DNA from 3 places in the Salipaludibacillus sp. CF4.18 genome. Region 2 is predicted to be linked to each of the others. Evidence: riboswitches for the same ligand, from Rfam matches in the RefSeq annotation. Region 2 holds a riboswitch; each other region holds the start of a gene.
The links. A riboswitch is a leader RNA that binds a small molecule or an ion and turns the genes downstream of it on or off. The one in region 2 is predicted to bind thiamine pyrophosphate.

Region 1 (7,482 bases), on a different contig from region 2:
TAATTCTTTATCTTGCTCATTTAGGATTTGATTTTTCTCTTTTTCGCTTGCGTTTGCATACCATTCTTTCGCCTGTTCCGTGGCAATTGGAATAGCTTGCCCTTCCTTATAACCTTCATCAAGCATTGCATTACCTATTTCGATCGCCTTTTTGCGAATAGTTGTTTCAAGGTTTTTCCACGAACTTGGATAATCATTTGTATCCCATGGCATTTCAAAGCACCTCCACGTTTGTACTTATCCACTCATTACCGCAAATTCATTATACTTAAACCAGAAATAATGAGATTTCACGTATAAAAAGATTTAGCCTCCCAGATACTGGAAGGGTCGTTTTAGAAGCTTTCTCTTTTGTGTGGTAAAATAAACCTTAAGCCATTAACGGCTTTATACCGAAACTTATCGCACAGGCTTATTAGGGTCTGTGTTTTTTTATAGATAAGAAAGTATAAAATGACAGCTATCTTTACGCCACACGTATTAGGAAACCCACCCTTGATACTTAAATGATAGTGGCGAAAGATAACACTGTATTTAATAAAAGACGCATAGCGTTTTTCTTATAGAAACATTTAGGAGTGATTAACTATGGAAGCAATAGAAAAAGCAATTCTAGTAGGAGTTAATATAAATAAAGAAGCTAAGTTTCAGACCTCGATGGAAGAGCTGGCAAATTTAACGGAGGCGTGCGGGGTTGCGGTCTCAGGAGAATTGACGCAAAATCTACCTCGCCCAACTGCTTCTCATTATATTGGTACGGGAAAAACAGAAGAAATTAAGGCGCTTGTAGAATTAAAGGAAGCGAATGTTGTCATTTTTAATGATGAATTGTCACCTTCGCAAATTCGTAATTTAGAAGCCACATTAGAATGCAAGGTAATTGACCGAACGATGCTCATACTGGATATTTTTGCTGTGAGAGCAAAAACAAGGGAATCACAATTACAGGTAGAGATTGCAAGCCTTCAATATATGCTTCCACGGCTTGTCGGATTAGGGAAATCGCTTGGAAGACAAAGTGGAGGAGTAGGTACGAAAACAAAAGGAGCAGGGGAAACAAAGTTAGAATTAGATAAACGGAGAATTGAGAATAATATTAATGTATTGAATAAAGAATTAGAAGTTCTTGTGAGTCAACGCCAAACTCAACGAAAGCAAAGGAAAAAGAGTGAGATTCCAACAGTATCGCTTGTGGGTTATACAAATGCCGGGAAGTCAACACTAATGAATGCACTCTTAGAGAGTTATGGACAAAGCGAAGGAAAAGAAGTTTTCGAAAAAGACATGTTATTTGCAACGCTGGAAACAGCGGTGCGTCACCTGCAATTACCAGATAATAAAGAGTTTCTTCTCACAGATACGGTAGGTTTTGTTGATAAACTGCCGCATCACCTAGTGAAGGCATTCCGTTCCACACTTGAGGAAGTAGCTGAAGCAGACTTGCTTCTACATGTGATCGACAGGTCGAATGAAGACTATGAAGAGCAGATTAAAGTAACCGAGAAGACCCTCAAGAATATGGGCGTTTCCGATATACCAATGGTTTATGTTTATAATAAATCTGAATTGGCCCAGCTTGATGTCCCTTTTGTTAAAGGTCAGGAAGTTTATTTATCTGCCAAAAACAGAAATGGTATCGATGAATTAATCTCTCTTATTGAAAAAAATGTGTTTGCGGACTATGTAACAGAGGAGTTCCTTATTCCTTATAACGAGGGACAACTGGTTTCGTATTTTAATGAACATGCACATATTTTGACCACCGAACATGTAGAAGAAGGCACAAAATTGACAATAACATGTAAAAAAGCGGATGCCGATAAATATAGTAAATATATTGTAGTAAATGAATAATTACTGAATAAGGTGGGTTTTCTCCATGAAAATTGTCTTTGCACCAGATTCATACAAAGAAAGTTTAACCGCATATGAAGTCGCTCAGTCAATGAAGCAGGGGTTCAAGAAAATCTTTCCGGATGCAGCGTTTATTATGTGTCCGATGGCTGATGGGGGAGAGGGAACAGTTCAATCTCTTGTTGATGCTACAGGAGGACAGATCATTCAAAAAAAGGTGACTGGGCCGCTTGGAGATACAGTCGAGGCCTTGTTTGGATTGTCAGGGGATAAGAAAACAGCAGTAATAGAGATGGCCTCCTCGTCAGGTATCCATCTTGTTCCTCAAAACTTGAAAGATCCCAAAATAACGACCACAAAAGGTGTTGGAGAATTAATATCTGCTGCACTGGATTTAGGGGTGAAGAAGTTTATTATTGGGGTTGGTGGCAGTGCGACGAATGATGGTGGCGCTGGTATGCTTCAAGAGCTTGGTGTTCGTTTGAAAGATAAGGCTGGCAAGGGATTAAGACCGGGGGGACTAGCGTTAAAGGAATTAGATTCATTGGATGTAAGTAACCTAGATCCACGACTGTCTGAGGTTTCTATTTTAGTTGCCTGTGATGTTAGTAACCCGTTAACAGGAAAAAGTGGTGCTTCGGCTATTTACGGCCCTCAGAAAGGTGCAACACCGGAAGACGTTGAAAAATTAGATACTGCATTAATTCACTTTGCTGCAGTCATGAAGCAACAGTTAGGCAAGGACGTAGAACACATCCCTGGTGCTGGAGCTGCGGGAGGACTTGGAGCAGCATTTCTTGCTTTTTTGCCAGCAACACTTGAGCAGGGTGGTAAGATCATCGCTGAAGCAATTGGCTTAGAGAAGCATGTTCAAGGTGCTGACTTTGTTATTACAGGTGAAGGCGGGATCAATTCTCAAACGGTTTTTGGGAAAACCCCGATTTGCGTAGCGGAAGTTGCGAAAAAGCATGGCGTTCCTGTGATTGCAATTTGTGGAAGTATTGGTGAAGGGTACGAAGCTGTATATGAAGCAGGAATAGACGTTGTGTTTAGTTCTCTCTCCGAAGTTTTATTGATGGAGGAATTACCGGCGAAAGCAAAAGAACACGTTCGTCAGATCTCGGAAAACGTAGCTAGGTTAATGAAGAAAATGGATGGGAAAGATAGCCTAGATTGAGGTTATTTTTTTATCTTCAAATAGTCGTGGAAGCAGATTCGAGTACCGCGCTATTCTAATTAAAAAACCAATCTGTAAAAATAGCATTAGTGAAGATTAATGCCATTCTCAACCTAAGCGTAATAGATTAAATTGTGAAAACGAAGGATTTGTGCAGTTTTATTCATGTATACATGGGGCTTGTCCGCATGAAAACGTATGGAATCACCTTCCCCTACTGTATAGACATTCGTATTAATATCTAATGTCAATTCGCCCTCTAAAACAGTAATATACTCCTCCACACCTCTTTGATGTGCTTCGGACTCCTGCATACAATTTTCAGCTAGTGTTACCGTATATATTTCAAATTGCTTATCTTGTTTAAAAGGAAAGATAGGAAAAACCTGATATGAACCATTGGATTCAATAATAGGTTTTACATTAGATAAGTGAACAATGGAAACAGAAGGTTCTTCTTCTTCCACAAAGGAAGAAAAGGAGACTTTTAAGCCATTAGCAATTTTCCATAAGATAGAAACAGTAGGATTTGAAGCACCTCGTTCAATTTGTCCCAACATTGCTTTACTCACACCCGTTACTTCTGCAGTCTTCTCTAGGCTGAAACCCTTCGACCGGCGTAATTGTTTTAATTTCCAAGCAATCTGCTGATTTACAGGATCCATAGGGACACCTCCAAGGGTAATAGTATGTTATAACGTATAAAAGTATTTTATATTGTATAACATCCGAATGTATTGTATATTAAAGTAAATTATACATATGAGGTGAGTGAATGTCCAACGCATTAGCAGAAGAAAACATCGTCAGTAGCAGTCCATTCAAGGAAGGATTAAAAGCAGGTATTCCTGTTGCAATAGGTTATATTCCAATTGCTATCGCGTTCGGACTATTAGCGAAATCTTTTTTTATTCCAGAGGCCGTGATTTTACTCATGTCTCTCGTTATTTTTGCAGGGGCAAGTCAATTCATTGGTATTAACCTAATTATCGCAGGGGTTGCATACTGGGAAATCATTATTACGACGTTTATTTTGAACCTTCGTCACTTTTTGATGACGGCTTCATTATCACAGCGTTTGCCAAAGTGGACATCCAATAAAGAATTAGCATTGCTCTCTTTTGGGGTAACCGATGAGACATTTAGTGTTTCGTCGTCGCAACGGGAACGAGTGCTCCAACCTTCCTTTGTTATAGGAATAAATCTTATTGCTTTTTTAGCTTGGAATGTTGGGACTTGGGCTGGTGTTTTTTTAGCTATGGGTCTTCCGGCATCGATTCAAAATAGTATGGGCATCGCTCTTTATGCGATGTTCATAGGATTACTGGTGCCTAGTTTAAAAGAATCAAATCCGATCGTAGTTATAGTAGGAATAGCGATTGTGATTAATGCGGTGTTGTACTGGGTCATTCCAATAGAGTTTTCCACTGGCTGGATGATCATCATTACAACGATCCTAACAGCTACTATCGGAGTTTGGTTATTCCCGAAAGAGGAAGGTGAAGATGATGAGTGAGATGATTCTTCTAGTTCTCGCAATGGGCTTAGTGACGTATTTACCAAGGATGCTTCCAATGGTTTTTCTGAAAAATATGAAACTAGCTTCTCCTGTGAAGCGATTTTTGGAATTTGTACCATATGCAGTACTGGCCAGTCTTATTTTTCCGGGGATATTGTATTCGGTAGAGAATGTACCTTCAGCCATCATCGGGGCATCAACATCCATTGTACTTGCGTTCTTTCGCTTTAACCTCGTCCTTATAGTGATGGGCGGCATAGCAGGGGTTTGGATAACAGATATGATCTTTTTTTAAATGGCTGAAAGATGCTGGATTGGTTATGAGTAATTTAGCAATCATAAATGCGCCACTTCGGGTCCAGATATTCGCACAGACTGATTTTAAATTACAAACCGTGTAGCATCCTACGTATAAACAGTAGGTGCTACACAGCCGGCCGAAGCGAAGGTTTCTCTCACTTCAAAGGATCTTTTTTTTAGAGAATTTATAAAATTTGCAGCTTCCACCGCCATCTTAGCATCAAGGGAAACCCACCCTTGATACTAAGATGGCGGTGGAAGCTGACGCTGTATTTAATAAAAGACGGCTATGCCGTTTTTCTTATTCTACTTAACACTAATAAAGCTAGAGCTGCACCGGCGATACTACTAATCAAGAATCCGGGAATAAAAAAGAAAACACCTGCAGCTTGACCAAGGAATAGTTGGGCAATAGGAACAGCCAGAAGAGAACCGATTATTCCCGTTCCAATAATTTCGCCAACAGCAGCCATCGACTTTTTCTTTGTCCAACGATAGGCGAGACCAGCTAATAAAGCACCGGCCATCCCACCTGGAAAAGCAAGAAGAGTTCCGAGACCAAGCATATTACGTATTAAACCAATAGCGAATGCAATGACTATGGCTGGTCCGGGACCCAGTAAAACGGCAGCAATTACATTGACTGCATGTTGGATAGGATAAGCTCTAGCTACACCTGCCGGAAACCAAATAAATGCGGCCCCTACGATTCCAATAGCGATGAGCATCGCCATTAATGTTAATTTGTGTGTGCGATTCATTGTGTTATTTCCCCCTTATAAAATATAAAAATGAATAAAGACATAAAAAAAGCCAAGTCCCCTCCATTTAATGAAAGGACCTGGCCTTGGTCACGAAGTTGATAAAGATACGATCTCATTTATCACTACTTTCCTCCGCTGGTTTAAACCAGGTCAGGTTCAAAAGAGTTAAAAGGTTTGATTCACCTTTCTCTCAGCCCACCTTATGGGCACCCCTAGTAGTATGTATTAATTTCCCTTGATTGTAACAAACCTTAAGCTGATGTCAACCGTCTGTGTTAACGAATGTCATCATTTTAGACCTTCATGGAGTCCTTTAATATAACAACTAACAACAACCATTTATTTTTAAACAAACGATCATTGTTAAATTATCTGAAAGTAAAAGAGATCAAAGTTCTACCGGAAGTTAAGATTGTCTATCTTCTGGACCAGAAAAAAATATTGCATTCTTTTCCCGTATGCTATAGAATAGATTCAATGACCTAATAAAAATTAAATATTCAGATACATTCTTATTGTGAGAGATGGAGGGAAAGGCCCTTTGAAGTCTCAGCAACCAGCTGCGAGTAATTGTCCGTGGTCAGGTGCTAATTCCTGCAAGCCAAGGTGCTTGCAAAGATAAGAAGAAGACCTTACATATACATCCAAAACCTTCTTCTTATTTAAAAATAAGAAGAAGGTTTTTTTGATTGCAGTAAGTATTAGTTTAGAGGAGGTATCGGTGTCCATGGACCGTAAAGAAATTGAAACAGCGCTCGTTCAGATCGGAAACAGAAGTGAAACAACAACAGGTGCAGTTAGCGCGCCTATTTATTTCTCAACAGCATACCGCCATGAAGGCATTGGACAGTCGACAGGATATGATTATTCTAGGACTGGCAACCCAACTAGACATATTTTAGAAGAGGCAATTGCCAAATTAGAAGGTGGAGACAGGGGTTTTGCCTGTTCCTCAGGAATGTCAGCAATTCAAATTGTTCTCTCCCTATTTGAAAGTGGAGATGAAATTATAGCATCAAGTGATTTATACGGGGGAACGTACCGACTGTTTGAAGGAAGCTGGCGTCGCTGGGGGCTGAGCTTTCAATATGGTGATGCAAGACACGTCGAGGAGTTCCGTTCTAAAATAACAGATAAAACGAAAGCTTTATACATTGAAACGCCGACAAACCCGCTTATGCAAGAAGCGGACTTAGCAGCGTTTAATAAACTTGCAAAGGAATTTAACCTTCTGCTCATTGTAGATAATACATTTTATACTCCGCTCATCCAGCGCCCTATTGAAGAAGGTGCGGACATAGTTATTCACAGTGCTTCAAAATACCTATCAGGTCATAATGATGTGATTGCCGGCTTGATCGTAGGAAAAGGAGAAAAACTGTGTGAAGATCTTTTCTATTACTTTAATAGCATTGGTCCGATTCTGTCACCTTTAGATTCCTGGCTCGTAATCAGAGGCATGAAAACATTGGCTCTTCGTATGGATAAACATGAGCAAAATGCAAAAGAGATCACTGAATTTTTACACGAGCACCCACTAGTGGATGATGTTATCTACCCAGGGCGCGGGGGCATGCTGTCTTTTCGGATTCAAGATGAATCTTATGTGAACCCATTCCTGCAAAACTTATCTTTGATTACCTTTGCAGAAAGCTTGGGTGGGGTTGAAAGCTTAATGACTTATCCGGCGACACAAACACATGCGGATGTGCCGGAAGAACTTCGCACCAAGCTCGGAGTTTGCAATCGACTTTTAAGATTCTCAGTAGGTGTTGAATCAGCTCGAGATTTAATTGCTGATTTAGAGCAAGCTTTTCAAGCAGTTACAGCTAGTCAGGGGGAGAAATAATGAAAAATGATTCTTTAGA
Region 2 (7,482 bases):
GTTTTCCTTCAGCACAGGGATAATATATTTGCAAACATTATATGTTCCTTTCAAAGCTCCATCAAGCTGAAGTTGATAGTCTTCCCACTCAAGTTCCCAAGCTAGTTTTCGTCTCTCTGGATCAAATGTATAGTTAGGTAAGGCATTATTAACAACAATATCAATCGTATCAAACTCCGAGACTACTTGAGCAATCATCGTTTTCATATCAGACTCGATAGTAACATCACCTTGTACTGCAAATGCATCAATATCGTAATGTTCCATTAATTTTTCTGCAAGGTTTTCTGCCTTATCTTTGCTTTTTACATAATTAATAATAACCGTCGCACCTTGTTGAGCGAAACCTTTTGCTATTTCTGCTCCTATTCCTCTACTAGATCCTGTAATGAGAACTACTTTTCGCTTTAATTCTGTATCCATATTTATCACCTATTCTAATTGTTCTACGAATTCATTTGTTGTAAAGTTTTCGATATTTACTCTTTCCTCAAGTAGCCCCAAATCATAGTACACTTCTTCTACTTCTTGTAAAACTTCGGTATTTAACCACCCTAATCCTTTTTCTTCTAATTCATCATTCGTAGAAGATTTATTCCGAATATGAATGATTTCAATATTTCTATCCTTATCTTGTCCATCAATTGCAGCATCAACAGCGATTTCAGCAGCTTCTTCTGGTTGGTCCATTGTATAATTGACACTATCGCGATAAACTTGTAAGAAACGAAGAAGCATATCTTCTTTTTCTTGGAACACGTCTTCTGTTACAACAAAGACATCCGCTGGGGTATTTAACACATCTTTTGCTTCCATAACATCTACTTCTCCTATATCATTTTGTTGTGCATCAAAAAGACCTGTATCTGTTGCTGCTGTTGCAACAACCTGGTTATTCATTAATGGGCCAAAATTTAAAACACCTGTCTCAATAATATTTACATCTTCCTCTGTCATCCCTGCTTGATGAAGAAGAACAAGAAGATTTTGATATGTTCCGCTAGCACGACTATAGACACCGACATCTTTTCCACGTAAGTCTTCCATCGTATTAATGTTGCTGTCTTTAAGAGAAACAATATTAAAGACATTTTCAGGATAAATATTATAGATAACTCTTAGTTCCTCCCCTTGTTCAAGAGCTAAGAGAACAGCTTCCACATTTGCAAAAGCAATATCAGCATTCCCAGAAATAATATTTCGGACAGCATCTCCGCCACCAGATCCCGGAATATACTCAAAATCAAGACCAGCTTCGTCAAACCACCCTTTTTCATCTGCTAAATAAAGGTTACTTTGTTCAACAATTGACTGACTCCAAGAGGCCATTTTTATTTCCTCCATGGGTTGTTCTTCCAATGCATCATTATTTACCTGTAAGACTTCTTGTTTCTCCTCATTGGTTCCACATCCAACAACACTTAGTGTTAATAAAGTAAATAAATATGCAGGACCTAATTTCTTTACTAGTTTCTTCATTTTATTTCCTCCTTCAAAACATGTACTTTTTAAAAAATATAGCTTCAATCCAACAAATAGATTGATACAACAAAATACCTTTAACTGTAAGTAAAATAAAAACAGAAAACATTAACGTCGTGTCCATCATTCCTTGGGAAGCAATGATCAGTGCTCCTAACCCTTTATTTGCACCAATAAATTCACTAACGACTGCACCCACCACACTTAATATAACTGCCACACGTAATCCGGAAAAAATGTATGGCATAGCGGCAGGTAAGCGTACTTTCATTAAAGTTTGATAGGAAGTCGCCCTTAATGAGCGAAACAACATTAATTTATCTCTACTAACATTGGATAGTCCGGTGACAGTATTTTCAAATAATGGAAAGAAACAAACGAGAGCGACGATTAAAATTTTTGGTGTATAGCCAAACCCAAACCAAAGAACGAGCAGTGGTGCTAAGGCCAGCTTCGGCATCGCTTGAGAAGCGATAATATAAGGATGTAAAATTTCCTGCGCGGGCTTCGATAGAGAAACAATAAATCCTAAACCAATACCAAGTAAAGAGCCTGCAAAGAAGCCACCAAATACTTCAATGGATGTTGCGATTATATGTGGATAAAAATAGCCACTTTGAAAATGTTGCACAAGGTTGAAGGCAATATCTGAGGGAGTTGGCAGAATGATCTGTGAAATGTCCTTTATGCGTACAACTCCTTCCCAGATAATCAACATGACAAGGAACAATAAGATTGAATAAAGCTTCATTTTTTTCATATAGAAGAGCCACCTACTCCTTCAAAATGTTGATAAATATCTTTAATAATAGTAGTTGTAGAAGGCTCGAACTTCCACTCTTTTCGTCTTGGTCTAGGAAAAGGGACAGAAAACTCTTTGACTGCTTGTCCTGGTTGTTCTTCTAATAAGAAAACTTTATCTGATAAGTAGACAGCTTCTGTAATATCATGTGTAATAAATATAATTGTTGTCGAAAATTCGATGGACAGTTCCATCAATTCTAATTGAAGCTGCTCCTTTGTCATCGCATCTAAAGACGAAAATGGCTCATCCATTAATAGAATTTTTGGCTGTGTCAACAACGATCTTGCTAAGGTAACTCTGGACTTCATCCCTCCCGATAATTCATGGGGATATTTCTCTTCGTGACCAGCTAACCCAACAGAATCGATAACCTCTTTCGCTTTATCAATATCAGACTTATTCGGCCGTCTTTTTAACTCTATTGGGACCAAGACATTTTCAAGTACATTGCGCCATTCTAAAAGAACAGGACTTTGAAACACATAGGTTATTTCGTTAATCGGCTCGTTGATTTTTTTCCCACAAACGTTTATTTTTCCTTGTGTTGGGGAAAGCAACCCACCGATCATTTGCAGTAATGTCGTTTTTCCAGACCCGCTTTTCCCGATAATACTGATAAATTCACCAGGTTGAACCTGCATATTAATATTGGATAAAACAGGTTTCTTACCAGCATTAAACTGTATGCCAACATCTTGACACTCAATAATAATCGTCATTATTTCTCTCTCCTCTAAATTCTGAAAGGGTCAAAATCATCCATAAGGTCCTCAAGGGAAGCCTCTACGTCACAAAAATGAACGAGATCAGCTAAATGAAATCTTCCATCATGATGCCAACCAGGCTGTGGATGAGGCATCGATCCTAGCGCACAAATACGATTTACACCAGATTCCCCTAACATTGAAATAATGGAAGAAAAGGATTGAGGAGAACAACCTACTCCAACCGTTTGAATGTAACCTTTTAATTTATTTATATACTTCTTAATGTCTAAGATAGAATCAACTGGAATGACTGTTACAAAACGATTAAGTGGTGAGAAAGGAAAAGTATCTTTCCGTATATTCTCTTCCAAATCACGATATACAACCGTCCATGCTGTATTATCATTACTTTGTATTATGCGTAAGTTATTATTTTCAAAACTTTCCAATTCTATCGTTGAACGAAATTTCACAATGGCATGCTGTTCTTCGTCAGTTAAATCGGCTCTTGGATGTTTATGCTGGATGTTTGCCATTTCATTTGCAAGCATTTCAGCAAAGTCACTAGTTGAATATTTCCCATTTCGTTCAACAAAAAAGACATGAGGTGATAGACACCCTTGCTGGTCAAACCACGATACATCAGAAGCTGCTAATTTAGCCGCTTCTGCTCCTTTCGTAGCTGATAGGCACTCGTTGGTTATGACACCAAAGCTAACTTTATGTCCATGTGATTGGAGGGGAACATGAGATGGAACTTTCTGTTTGATCGATTCAATGGATTCTTTTCCACCATAGGCAACCACGGCATTCGATCTTGAAAAGCTTTCTTTTTCTAATGCTTCATCTCCGCCTTTCCACGATAAAACAGCCATCGCATCTGCGAGTTTAGGGTCAATCTCCTTTAGTGTTTTAGCAAACAAAACCGGAAATAAAGGCTCTGATGATGAGACCTTACCTAATGTTGCTGATTTAAGTAACAAGCCTGCCGTGAGACTCCACAGCGGTAGTGCAGGAACATTCCCTGAAAAAATATGTGTGATTAACTCTGGTCCATAAGCTCTGTAAAGGCCACCTGATTTCCGAGGACGAAACTCATCTAAAATCAATGGATTAGGAAAATCCTCATCAATCATGCGTTGTAATTTTTCTTTACGAAACTCTCGTAAATATTGATTGAGAAATAAACGAACCATTTCAGGATCATATCCAGTTATAATGGGTAAAAGATGTTCAGCAAACTGCCTTAACTCATATCGAGGGTCTAACCACTTTTGAATTGCTTCATTTAAAATCTTGATAATATCATTTGTTTTGAGTTTCCGTAAATAGGTTTGTTGCTGAAATTTCAACGTATCAGTTAAGTAGGTAATTATTTCTGGATTTAGTTCCGGCACTTGTAGTTCTAGCACTTCATGATGGTTCTCAAATACCAACTTCTTGAGTGGTAGGTTTTTAACATGCTCTTCACAACTTTCCGGTACATGAAAGCAGGAATAGTTCAAAGTCATATTAGGATTCTCCTCCTGTTGGTTGTGTGGAGCTGATAAATTGCTCTACTGCTAAGGAACAACCTTTCGCCTCTGCCCCTTCAGCTCTGCCTAATAACGTAAAGCCATTTTCATTCTGGACGCCTATATCCTCAGTTAGAATGCTCATGATTGAATTAAGGTTGGCCAAATCATAATGAACAATGAGACCTTTTTCACCTACTGGTTTCTGTTTCATATGTTCCACATCAACAATAACCGTTCTTACCCAGTGTGGTGCCTTTTTTACCGAAGAAATTGGCTGTTGGTTGAAATAATCATAAAGATTTCGGTCATATATCTGTGAGCTTAATTCTGTCATTCCATACATATTTACTGACATTTCTAAAGGTATATTAAGTAGATTGCACATTTCTTGTTTAAACTCATGTGGATCCATTTCACGCGAACGTCCTTTCGCTCCTCCAGTATCCATCAGTCTGCTTTTAAGAGAAAGATTAAAACAAATCCCTTCTTTTTTACAGTAATCCAATAAATGAATGAATGAAAAAGTTGCACCTATTAATAGAATCGGTTCGTCTGATTGTTCAGCTAATCGAAGTTCTTCAATCAATTTTTCAAGTTGAAATCCGTCTTTAGAGAAAATATATTGACTATTATCAGTACCATACGCTGTTTTGGCAAGGTTTAAATAATGTGCTAAAGATGAATTCGGCATCTCCTCTTTTGGCGGGAAAAGTACAAACATCTTCATTTTTTCAAAATCAGGCATAATGAATGGTTTAAAATGAGCCATCATAGAGTGATTATATATTTGCAAATCACGATGATAATTCTTCCCGCGTTTTTCCGGATTTGTCGTTCCACTCGTCATAAACAGTGCCTCTGTTTTTTCTATTGGAAAGGAAGACAGTGTTGTTAATTTAAATGCATCTATTGCAATAGGTGGGATCTCTGTAAAATGTTTTATCGTCCTTGGTGAAACACGGCGTTTTCTGCAAAATTTGCGAAAAGGCTGATTATGTTCATATTGAAACTGAAAGACTTTTAACGCCATCGTATTAAATTCAACATCCGTTGCTGTTAGTTGATCGATAAATTCTGTCAAGTCTTGTTTTAATTGCAGATAATCCTTAAACAATGTGGACACTCCAATCGATATAAATTTTTGGCATACAAAAAGCCCGCTTCCAAAGAGGTTGCGGGCATCTATTGATAAACTATATGTATTCAAATAGCTCATTAATCTGATGTCCACTTCCCTACGCTATAATTAGTTAGATCAGGTTCAAAGGGTCTTAAAGTTACACTTTAATCTCAGCCAAAACTTTGGCCCCCCCAGTGGCAATTGCTTTATGAAATTTATTTTTAATTCTATAATCATATCAATCTTATCACGGCGTTTATGTTTGTCAACCAATGAGATAGTTCCAACGCACCATCAACATTGGTACAAGAATTAGTATAAAACGCCACTCTTCAATTCATCTTTAATAGTATAAAGTACTATTGAGATAACTGAAGTAGACATTTTGTTTTTCCTCCCTCTAATACGGTAACTGGAATTTTTTTGTTCATTAATACACTCCCTTCCTAATGAAATTCGGGTCTATGATTTGTCTTGCTTTTGTCTGCAACATTTCTCTTTAACGTTATTGTAGAGCCTTTCTTAAAGTTTCAACATTTTTCTCCATTAAGCTAAAGTAATCATCCTCATTTTCAATATTCTCCTCTACTAGTGCAGAAAGATTGTGCAGCCACAACTCCTCTGCACCCACTTGTTCACGAACTGTTTCAGCAATATTTGTTGGAATATTCTGTTCGAACATGACGTAAGTAATATCATTGCTTTCCATAAAACTTATTACTTCTTGAATTTGTTGAATAGTTGGCTCATTTGTGGATGAAAGACCTGAAATAGCTATTTGATTAATGCCATATCGATCTTTCCAATATCCGTAAGCGGCGTGAGAGACAATCATTGTGTCTTGTGTTACTTCATCAACCATGCCTTGAAAATTATCGTCTAACTCTTGCAAATCCAATTTTAGTTCCTCAAAATTTAGGCTGAATTCTTCTTCAGCGTCTGGACGAGCCTCCACTAAAGCATCTTTTATATTCTCTGCAACTTCAATTGCACGGATCGGATCTAACCAAACGTGGGGATCATTTTCACCATGTTCATGGTCGTGGTCGTTATCATTGTTTTCATGCCCATGATCATTATTTACATCATCGTGATCGTTATTCTCATGTCCATTATGCTCATCATCATGACCTCTAATCTCACCAGAGTCTTGTTTGTTATGATTATATTTGATAAGATCTATTCCTTCTGAAGCCGTAATTATTTTCACGTCATGAGAATCCACTGCATCGATAATACTATCCGAAAAGCCTTCATAGTCTGCTCCGTTGTAAATAAATAAATCCGCTTCTGCTAACTCAATCATCTGATTAGCTGTGGGTTCAAACGTATGTACATCTGATCCAACCGGAACTATGTTCTCCACTTCAACATACTCACCACCAATTCGATTTGCAAAATCCTCTAACGGGAATAGCGTTGTCATAATTTCAATGGTTTCAATTGAAACATTTTCTACTTCCTCGTTGTTTGATAAATTTGTGTCCACTTCATTTTCACCACATGCCGATAGAACCGCACTGGTAACAACTAAAGTCGAAATAATAACAGATACTTTTTTCATTCCATTCTCCCACTTTTCTTAATGATTATGATTTGTCTAAACATCTAACGGTGATCTCTTTTCTAATAGATTGTGTTAACTCTTCTGCACCTGCATTATTGCAGCTACTTCCATTACAAATAAGAATGTGATGTTGTGTTTTACTTAAATTCCATGTAGCCACTTTCCTCACTCCCCAGAATATTATTTAGTAAATTCATAGTAACTGCATTCTTTTAAATCGTAATTATTACGTTTTATGATCTTATCTATTTTTTTATTAATTGTCAACTATATCTCGTTAACTT
Region 3 (7,482 bases), on a different contig from region 2:
GTAAGTACTTTCGAAATTCTGTCATTTTTTCGGGGAACTCGGCTGCGTTAACTTCGCTATTAAAAGGTACTGCTGATTCAAACTCTTGATAATGTCCACATAATTGATGAATATGAGGAATGACTCGGTCATTAGAAACAGAATGCTTTTGAAAGAATAAATATAACAAGGCCGCTTCCGACCAAGCTCCCATCGCAGCACATGTCGCAGAAAAATTCCGCTTCTCTTTCAGACAGGATTTCGCAAACATTGTCCGTGATGTCACAATGTCCGTTACCTGATCCAATTGTTTTTGCCTGCCCTCCTCAGAGAATAAATAATCTTTCACCCAAGTTTGTATATTTTTTAATTGATTATTAGTATCTATAATAACTATACTCTCCACTAAAAACCGATAATCCCACGGGCTCTCCATAACCATCCTTTTTGTTGGCAACTTGTTTAAAGGTTTTTTGTCTATTTGAAGTATTTCATCCCTATATTCAATATTCTTCGATCCAATAAAACCTCTATCTTTTGAATAAAGTGTTATATCCACATCACTAAATTCATCCGCTTCACCTCTAGCCACCGATCCACTTACAAAAGCGTGACTTATATTACAATTACTGTCGTAAATATAATTTTTAGCAATATCCATCAGTTCCAAGCTTCTCTTATTCACGTTATCCCCCGGAAATTTAGACGTCTCTATATATAGTCTTTTCTATATAATACGACATAATTCCTTGTAGAATTTTCGTAAATTTTGCTATATTTTGCAAATAGGTCATTAGATGTCATATCTATTGAACTACACATTATCCAACACCTGATATACAAATAAAGGTGCTTTTACACCTAAAGAAAGCTCTCTAACCACTCTTATTCTGCAATATGTAATAACAATTTTTAGAATTCACTTTAAATATATAAGTTAATGCAAAAAAGTAATATCCTAACTAATTGCACTATCATTCTTTATAAAGTCTATGATACATAAGTAAATTTCAATTTGTACGAATCCTTTCGCACAAATTTTCATTGCCTATTAATAAATGGTGTTTTAACTAGTAAACTTCTGAAACTAAATGGATATTACACGCTCGAATATACAGGAATAAATCCTAGCAATACTGCCTTTAATCTAGATCCCCCCCTAAGAAAACAGTCCCATTAGACATCTAAGAACATGTTCCTGAACGAAAAATCATTCTATTTACCCATTTTTTGGACATCCTTTGAAAATAGCAGTAGATTACTTCAATCAAAACTAGTCTAATCTCACTAATCTGTGAAAAAATAACATCCATTGTGACAAATTAACATAATTTTATCAACTTATAATGCAGTTTGTGAACTACCGCCCACCACTTCTCTCAAAATTTGAAGTGGGGCTTCTCGGAAAATAGTCGCTTTTACTAGCCAACCAATTAATCGAGCTACCCCCGCTGTGCCAGCGGTAGCGGTCAAAATAACAAAAATGCTACTTTCGTTTCGGTGAGTAGCCTTTTCCCTTGATTATGTTTTTGCAGCGTTATCATCTAGGTCTGAGCCATTCATCTCCCACCTAAAATTCTACCGGATATTTGAGGAAGGAGAACTCTAGCTTAAATCTGTTAAAATTGTCTCCCAAAAATATTAAGATATCCTAACTGATAAGATGCGAATATTACTATGAAAAAGATGCCTACAATACTGACAAAAAAAGCCCAATCTTTTTTCCCTACCGTCATAAGGTGATAATATGTGCGATCTGTCGAACCTGTGAATCCTTTTGACTCCATCGCGATCGCTACTCGTTCTGCTTTACGAATCGCATTGGCCATTAAGGGAATCGAATAGCGACGAAACTGCTGAATTCGTCCCTTTACCCCTTGTGCTCTTCCTATTCCTCTTATTCGATGCGCGTGACGAAGTACTTCGAACTCATGCTTGAACGTAGGCAGGAACCTATACCCTGCCAAAATACCATAGGTTAGCTTAGGGGGGAGTTTAAATTGTTGCATTAAACTAAGCATAAACTTCGTGGAATCTGTCGTTAAGATAAACAAAAGGGATAGTGAAACAAAACATAAAGATCGGAGTGCCAGACTTACCCCTACCATCACTCCACCAGTGGTAACTTCAAACCACCAAAATTCAAATAAAACCCTCCCCCCTGAAAAGGAATTGCTCGTATAAAGCATCGTCATCCAGGCGAACCCTAATGATAAGAATACAAATGGAGCAAAAATTAGCAGCCATTTTTTGATCGAAATTTGGCTAAAAAGAAAGGTGAACGCAACAATAAAAATCAAATAAGCAAGCGGTGTGAATATATCGAAACTAAATCCAAGAAGAACTCCGGGAATGAGGATAGCTACAACTTTAACGCTTGGGTTAATGGACGACATCATAGACATCACCAGCCTTTAGAGCCCTAATTCGAAAAGGAAGTCTGAGATGAGCTTTTCTAACCAAAGATTCATTCTCCCAAAATGATTGTGTGTGTCCCTGATAAGCGATTTCTCCTTGGTCTAATACAAAGACCTTTTCACAATAGTTATCCACCAAATCCATATCATGCGTGACGAAAACAATCGTCGTTCCCTTATTCTTCAAATCTAGGATAATTTTCATAAGTTCCTCGGTTGTCTGGGCGTCCTGACCAAAGGTAGGTTCATCAAAAAGTAATAGTTTCGGTGTTTCATCCAACATCGTTGCAACACTAAGACGCCGTTTCTGCCCCCCACTTAGAGAAAAAGGATTACTCCATTGGTTTTGTTCTAATTGGAAATGATGAAGGAGTTCCTTTATTTTAGCTTCCATTTCTTTCATCGGAATGTTGTTTAACTTCATACCAAAGGCTAGCTCATCGTAAACCGTATCAGTAATAAATTGGTGTTCCGGATTTTGAAAAACAAAGCCCATTTCTTGGCGAAGTTGTTGTTCATTCCACTCCTTTAAAGGCCTCTTAAGAAAATCAACACTCCCCTCCATGGTTGAAAGAATTCCAGCCATCAGTTGAAGTAGTGTAGATTTACCAGCGCCATTCTCTCCAACGATCGCCACAAATTCTCCCGTACCAAGTGAGAGACTAATATCTTTTAATATCATTTTTTTCTTTTTTTCGAATGTGACTCCTTTCAAAGAAATAACCTCTTCAGACGGTCCAAAAATCTGGGGGGACTTTCCCCACAGATTTTTGGAGGCCACTTTTGGTAAATAAATTCCTTCATTCTCTAGTTCACGTTTTTGTTTCTTGAAGACAATCTCCGGCCTATCGTCGGCGATTAGCTTTCCTTCTTTACTTATTGCAAGGACGTGTTGCGTTAACGGAAGCCAATCATCTAATTGGTGTTCAATTATTAGAACAGCCATTCCTCTTTCTTTATGCAATTTATTTACAAGATTAATAAATTCCAAGCTAGATAATGGATCTAGGTTCGCTGTTGGCTCATCTAGTATGAGAAGCTCTGGTTTGAGAAGGAGAACGGACGCGAGAGCAACTTTTTGTTTTTGTCCTCCCGATAACTCGTGAATAGACCTTTCCTTGAATCCTTCTAAACCTACTGACTCCAGAACATTATCCATCCTCCTAACCATATCTTCCCGTGGAACGCGAATGTTTTCCATCGTAAAAGCTAATTCATTTTCAACAGTAATCATGCAAAATTGACTCTCAGGATCTTGAAAAACGATCCCAATTTTTTGATTCAGCTCTCCTTGTTCAAATCCCTGAACCTTTTTTCCTTTATAATAGATTTCTCCATCCGCATACCCTTCCACAGCTTCTGGAAATAAACCATTTAAACATAGAGCTACAGTACTCTTACCTGAACCGCTTGCACCCATAAGCAGCGTAACTTCCCCTTCTTTTAATGAGAAAGTAATCTGATCTATTAACGATCTTTCTTTGATTCTCTCATAATCGAACGAAAGCTTTTCTACATGAATAAGAGGATGACTATTTTCACGCAAACCATCTAGGTAGTTAAGCTGATTTTTCACGTTTTTCCTGCCACTCCTTTCCTAATGCATATCCGCGAAGAACTCCCGTTTGAGCTAACTGATCACTAATCCATTTTCCTAATAGACCCGCTAACAATCCACCACTAATGATACGGACTGCCAAGGTGGCAACGATAAGTTCTGGGGTTAACGCCGCTAAACCAGATTGGAACCAGCCCCAAGCATAACTAAAAATAGCTGCCGACATCCCTGCTAAAATAAGCACAGAAAGTGAAAAGTTTCGGTACCTGGTTGCAGCAAAAACCACTTCTGCTCCCAATCCTTGAATCGCCGCAGATATGATTAGCTGTGGACCTGCTGGACTTCCTATGAGTACTTGGACCGTTCCAGCTATTAGTTCCGACCAGAAAGCCGCCCCAGGTTTTCGAATCACATATGCTGCAATGATTGAAACGATGAACCATATACCAAAGATAATTTCATAGCCAAATGGTGCCAGACCAAACGGCGTAAGAAAATTACGTAAGCCTTGCCCGAAAAAATAAAACATGAGATAAATAACTGCGAACACAACACCGAAGATTGACATTAAGACGATTTCTTTTAACTTCCATTGCTTCAACATGTTTGGTTGCTCCCTCCTATTTATCTTTCTTAGATGGACTGTTTGCTGAAATAACCGCCGTCATTGTCACATGACTTTGGTCCTTCGATTTTGAAGTATTCACAAATACTTCTTCTAATGTTTTGAAAACAGCATTCGCATCTCCATCAAGTCGAGAGGCATAGTGAACGCCTTTCGTAAACGTGCCTTGTTCTTGAGCTACAGCACACTGTTCAGCGATGATTTGCATATAGTCCGGGTTGTTCATCGGATAAAGCGCAAATTGAGAAGCTGCCTCCACACGTTCTTTATTTGATCCACTCTCATTTAAGCGGACATCATCCTCTGACATATAGGTGTCCGCGTCAGAGTCTCCTGGACATCCAATAGAGAAAGTCCCATTAAAGACCACATGTACCCCTGTCTTTGCTGCATAGATAAAAATCGCTTTAGCCACGTCAAATACATGTTCACTCCGTCCTCGAATACACGTGCTCACATCATCTGTAGACTGCCATACCTTGGACGTATCCACTTCCTCTAATGCTCCTTTTATTACTTCCACAAAATTATCCGTCATTGGATACACCGAAAACCGGCACCCAACTATACGACTTGTTCCACAACTTAACCCTTCCATGTTGCATCCTCCTCTTACATCATTTTTTCAATATGTCTACCAATAACAGGGAGGGAGTCCCAAAATATAAAAAACTGCACCTCCCATAAGGAAGATGCAGTGAAGTTTCATGCAGAATAATAAAACAGGCTACATGTTGCTTACCTGCACTTCCCCACGCTAGTATTACCTAGTTCGGGTTCAAAGGGTTAACAGGAATTTCACCTGAATCTCAGCTTTATAGCGCCCCTAGTGCGAATCGGTTATCATATTGTTGCCTTTATTGTAAGTGAAGGATGGCTGTTTGTAAACCGTCCCGTCATACAACAACATGTCTTTCCAACCTATTTTTACTGTTAGAACTAGCTTAAATAGGATGTTCAAAAAGGTAAAAAAGACTACCTTTTTGAACAAACTCTTATATCAAAAAACCGGCCACTGATTTTTTTCGGCAATTTGCTTCATAGTAGAGTTAGGATTGACCACTACTGGTTTATTGACAAACTCCAGTAAAGGAAGATCGCTCTCACTATCTGCATACGCCCATAAATTATCGCCGTCTGAACGAGAAGTCTCATCATGAGACATCTTCTCTCCAATCCAGTCAACAATTTTTCTTACCTTCTCTTGACCGTTTACAATCGTACCTATTTCTCCCGTACAATAACCTTGATCATCAAATAAGATCTCTGTACTTATCACTGGCACATCTAATTGTAACTCTCTAATAAAAGCTTCAAGAAACGGGGTTAGCGCTCCAGACAATATGATCACTTGATCTCCTTTTGACTGATGCTCACGTATTGTATGCACTAAATCTTGATGGACTTCGTCTGATCCCGCTAGAACGAGGTGGTTGAAAAACTCATCTAATTCCTGTTTTGTTTTCCCTTTAAACGACTTGGCAAAAGCTTTAAAAAAAGTGTGTCTGAACACCTGCTTCCCTTTCCATACACCAAGGCCTACAGCTTTCACCATTCCCCCACTGACTAACAACCACTCTTTCCTTGTAAACTCTTTTTTAGCTACTAAAAACATCGCCTTAAATGAGTTACCTTGATAAAGTGTTCCGTCAAAATCCACTGTTACAATCGCCATCTAAACACCTGCCTCTTTAGCAAGTTTAATAGAGTTGTCCCAAAATGTAAATATATAACAAAACTATTCCACTTTAATAATATCAACATTAGTATCATCACCTATTTCTAAACCTTCAGGCACCTTGAGATAAAGGATTTGTCCCCCCATCGATGATGATGAACTGCGGCCCATCATCTTCGATTCTCCATAGAATTGACTCATAGGAAATCCCATCTCGAACTCTCCGTGATTAATCGTAACCGACAGAGGTTCATAAATATTAAGCGAGTTATTTTTCAGTTCAACTCTAATTGGACTTACTTCATTAGAAAAATCCCACTCATCTACAATTAATCTAGGATAAAAAAAAGTAGCTTCTATCATTTCTGTATACTCTGACGTTTCCTCCAGATAAACAGCAACGTAGAACTCCTCAGCTTTCTGCTCAATATTCAAAACATCATTCTCGTAGTCAAATGCCCATAACTCCGTTTTATTTTTATCTACTAACTCTTCGATCTCCCCTTTTAAAAGAGCATCTTCAATATAGATATCTTGTTCATACACTACATCGCCCTTAGCAATTTCACCTTTCAAAGATTCTGTTTCGATTGGAAGCAAAAAAGCAACTGGTACTGAAAGTACTAAAATACTTAAATAACCTAAGAACAACCACTTCAGACCTTTAGAGTTACTTCTTATTATCTTATTATCGATTCCTTTTTTCATAAAATACACTATCAGTCCAATAATAACTAAAATAATGAGCATCCCCATTAGCGAATCACCTCCATCTTATTCGTAAGGAGAATCGTGCTTAAATAGATCATCAATATCGAGACTATCATTTTTAAAGTAAATAATACGAATGATGATTCCATCATGAAAAAATTAATTATCGAAATTATCATACCTTGCTCACCTGAATTGATCATCAATCCACCTAAAAATACAACCAGAATGATTACTTGCAGAGCTTTGTTAGATTGAATTAGCATCCCAAATAAATAACCTAGTACACTAAAGACTAGTAAATAGAGAAAAGCTGCAGCAAATCCAATTATAAATTCATGAGCTTGGGCTGACATTAGAAAATCCTCAGTTATGTGTCCCTCATCTTGATAGATAAAAATAATTACTCTGATTAGAAATGGAGACAGAGAGGCCGTTAACGAGCCAAGAAAGCTCATTGTCAGCAGAAATAATCCATTTGCTAAATGACTGGTTAGCCGATTTGTTACAAACA

Region 1: it holds a riboswitch for thiamine pyrophosphate, as region 2 does, so the genes downstream of both, thiW (energy coupling factor transporter S component ThiW) here and ACHABW_RS19240 (long-chain fatty acid--CoA ligase) in region 2, are expected to answer to the same signal.
Region 3: it holds a riboswitch for thiamine pyrophosphate, as region 2 does, so the genes downstream of both, ACHABW_RS04465 (YkoF family thiamine/hydroxymethylpyrimidine-binding protein) here and ACHABW_RS19240 (long-chain fatty acid--CoA ligase) in region 2, are expected to answer to the same signal.

Annotation. Positions count from the first base shown of each region.
Region 1 covers NZ_JBIMEV010000008.1:113,059-120,540, reverse strand. Annotated here, with positions in the region: gene ACHABW_RS07920 (DUF2188 domain-containing protein) at 1-213, opposite strand, end outside; gene hflX (GTPase HflX) at 589-1,854, shown strand; gene ACHABW_RS07910 (glycerate kinase) at 1,880-3,031, shown strand; gene ACHABW_RS07905 (helix-turn-helix domain-containing protein) at 3,145-3,696, opposite strand; gene ACHABW_RS07900 (AzlC family ABC transporter permease) at 3,807-4,547, shown strand; gene ACHABW_RS07895 (AzlD domain-containing protein) at 4,537-4,845, shown strand; gene thiW (energy coupling factor transporter S component ThiW) at 5,138-5,611, opposite strand; TPP riboswitch at 5,725-5,838, opposite strand; SAM riboswitch class I at 6,124-6,239, shown strand; gene ACHABW_RS07885 (methionine biosynthesis PLP-dependent protein) at 6,342-7,463, shown strand; gene metC (cystathionine beta-lyase) at 7,463-7,482, shown strand, end outside.
Region 2 covers NZ_JBIMEV010000041.1:26,468-33,949, reverse strand. Annotated here, with positions in the region: gene ACHABW_RS19265 (3-oxoacyl-ACP reductase) at 1-423, opposite strand, end outside; gene ACHABW_RS19260 (ABC transporter substrate-binding protein) at 433-1,479, opposite strand; gene ACHABW_RS19255 (ABC transporter permease) at 1,493-2,242, opposite strand; gene ACHABW_RS19250 (ABC transporter ATP-binding protein) at 2,239-3,006, opposite strand; gene ACHABW_RS19245 (acyl-CoA reductase) at 3,021-4,505, opposite strand; gene ACHABW_RS19240 (long-chain fatty acid--CoA ligase) at 4,507-5,625, opposite strand; TPP riboswitch at 5,727-5,834, opposite strand; gene ACHABW_RS19235 (metal ABC transporter solute-binding protein, Zn/Mn family) at 6,137-7,195, opposite strand; partial or broken gene ACHABW_RS19230 ((2Fe-2S) ferredoxin domain-containing protein) at 7,230-7,358, opposite strand.
Region 3 covers NZ_JBIMEV010000004.1:100,092-107,573, forward strand. Annotated here, with positions in the region: gene ACHABW_RS04445 (nucleotidyltransferase domain-containing protein) at 1-664, opposite strand, end outside; gene ACHABW_RS04450 (energy-coupling factor transporter transmembrane component T family protein) at 1,599-2,378, opposite strand; gene ACHABW_RS04455 (ABC transporter ATP-binding protein) at 2,362-3,972, opposite strand; gene ACHABW_RS04460 (ECF transporter S component) at 3,956-4,558, opposite strand; gene ACHABW_RS04465 (YkoF family thiamine/hydroxymethylpyrimidine-binding protein) at 4,575-5,177, opposite strand; TPP riboswitch at 5,312-5,417, opposite strand; gene ACHABW_RS04470 (HAD family hydrolase) at 5,580-6,254, opposite strand; gene ACHABW_RS04475 (hypothetical protein) at 6,318-7,013, opposite strand; gene ACHABW_RS04480 (hypothetical protein) at 7,013-7,482, opposite strand, start outside.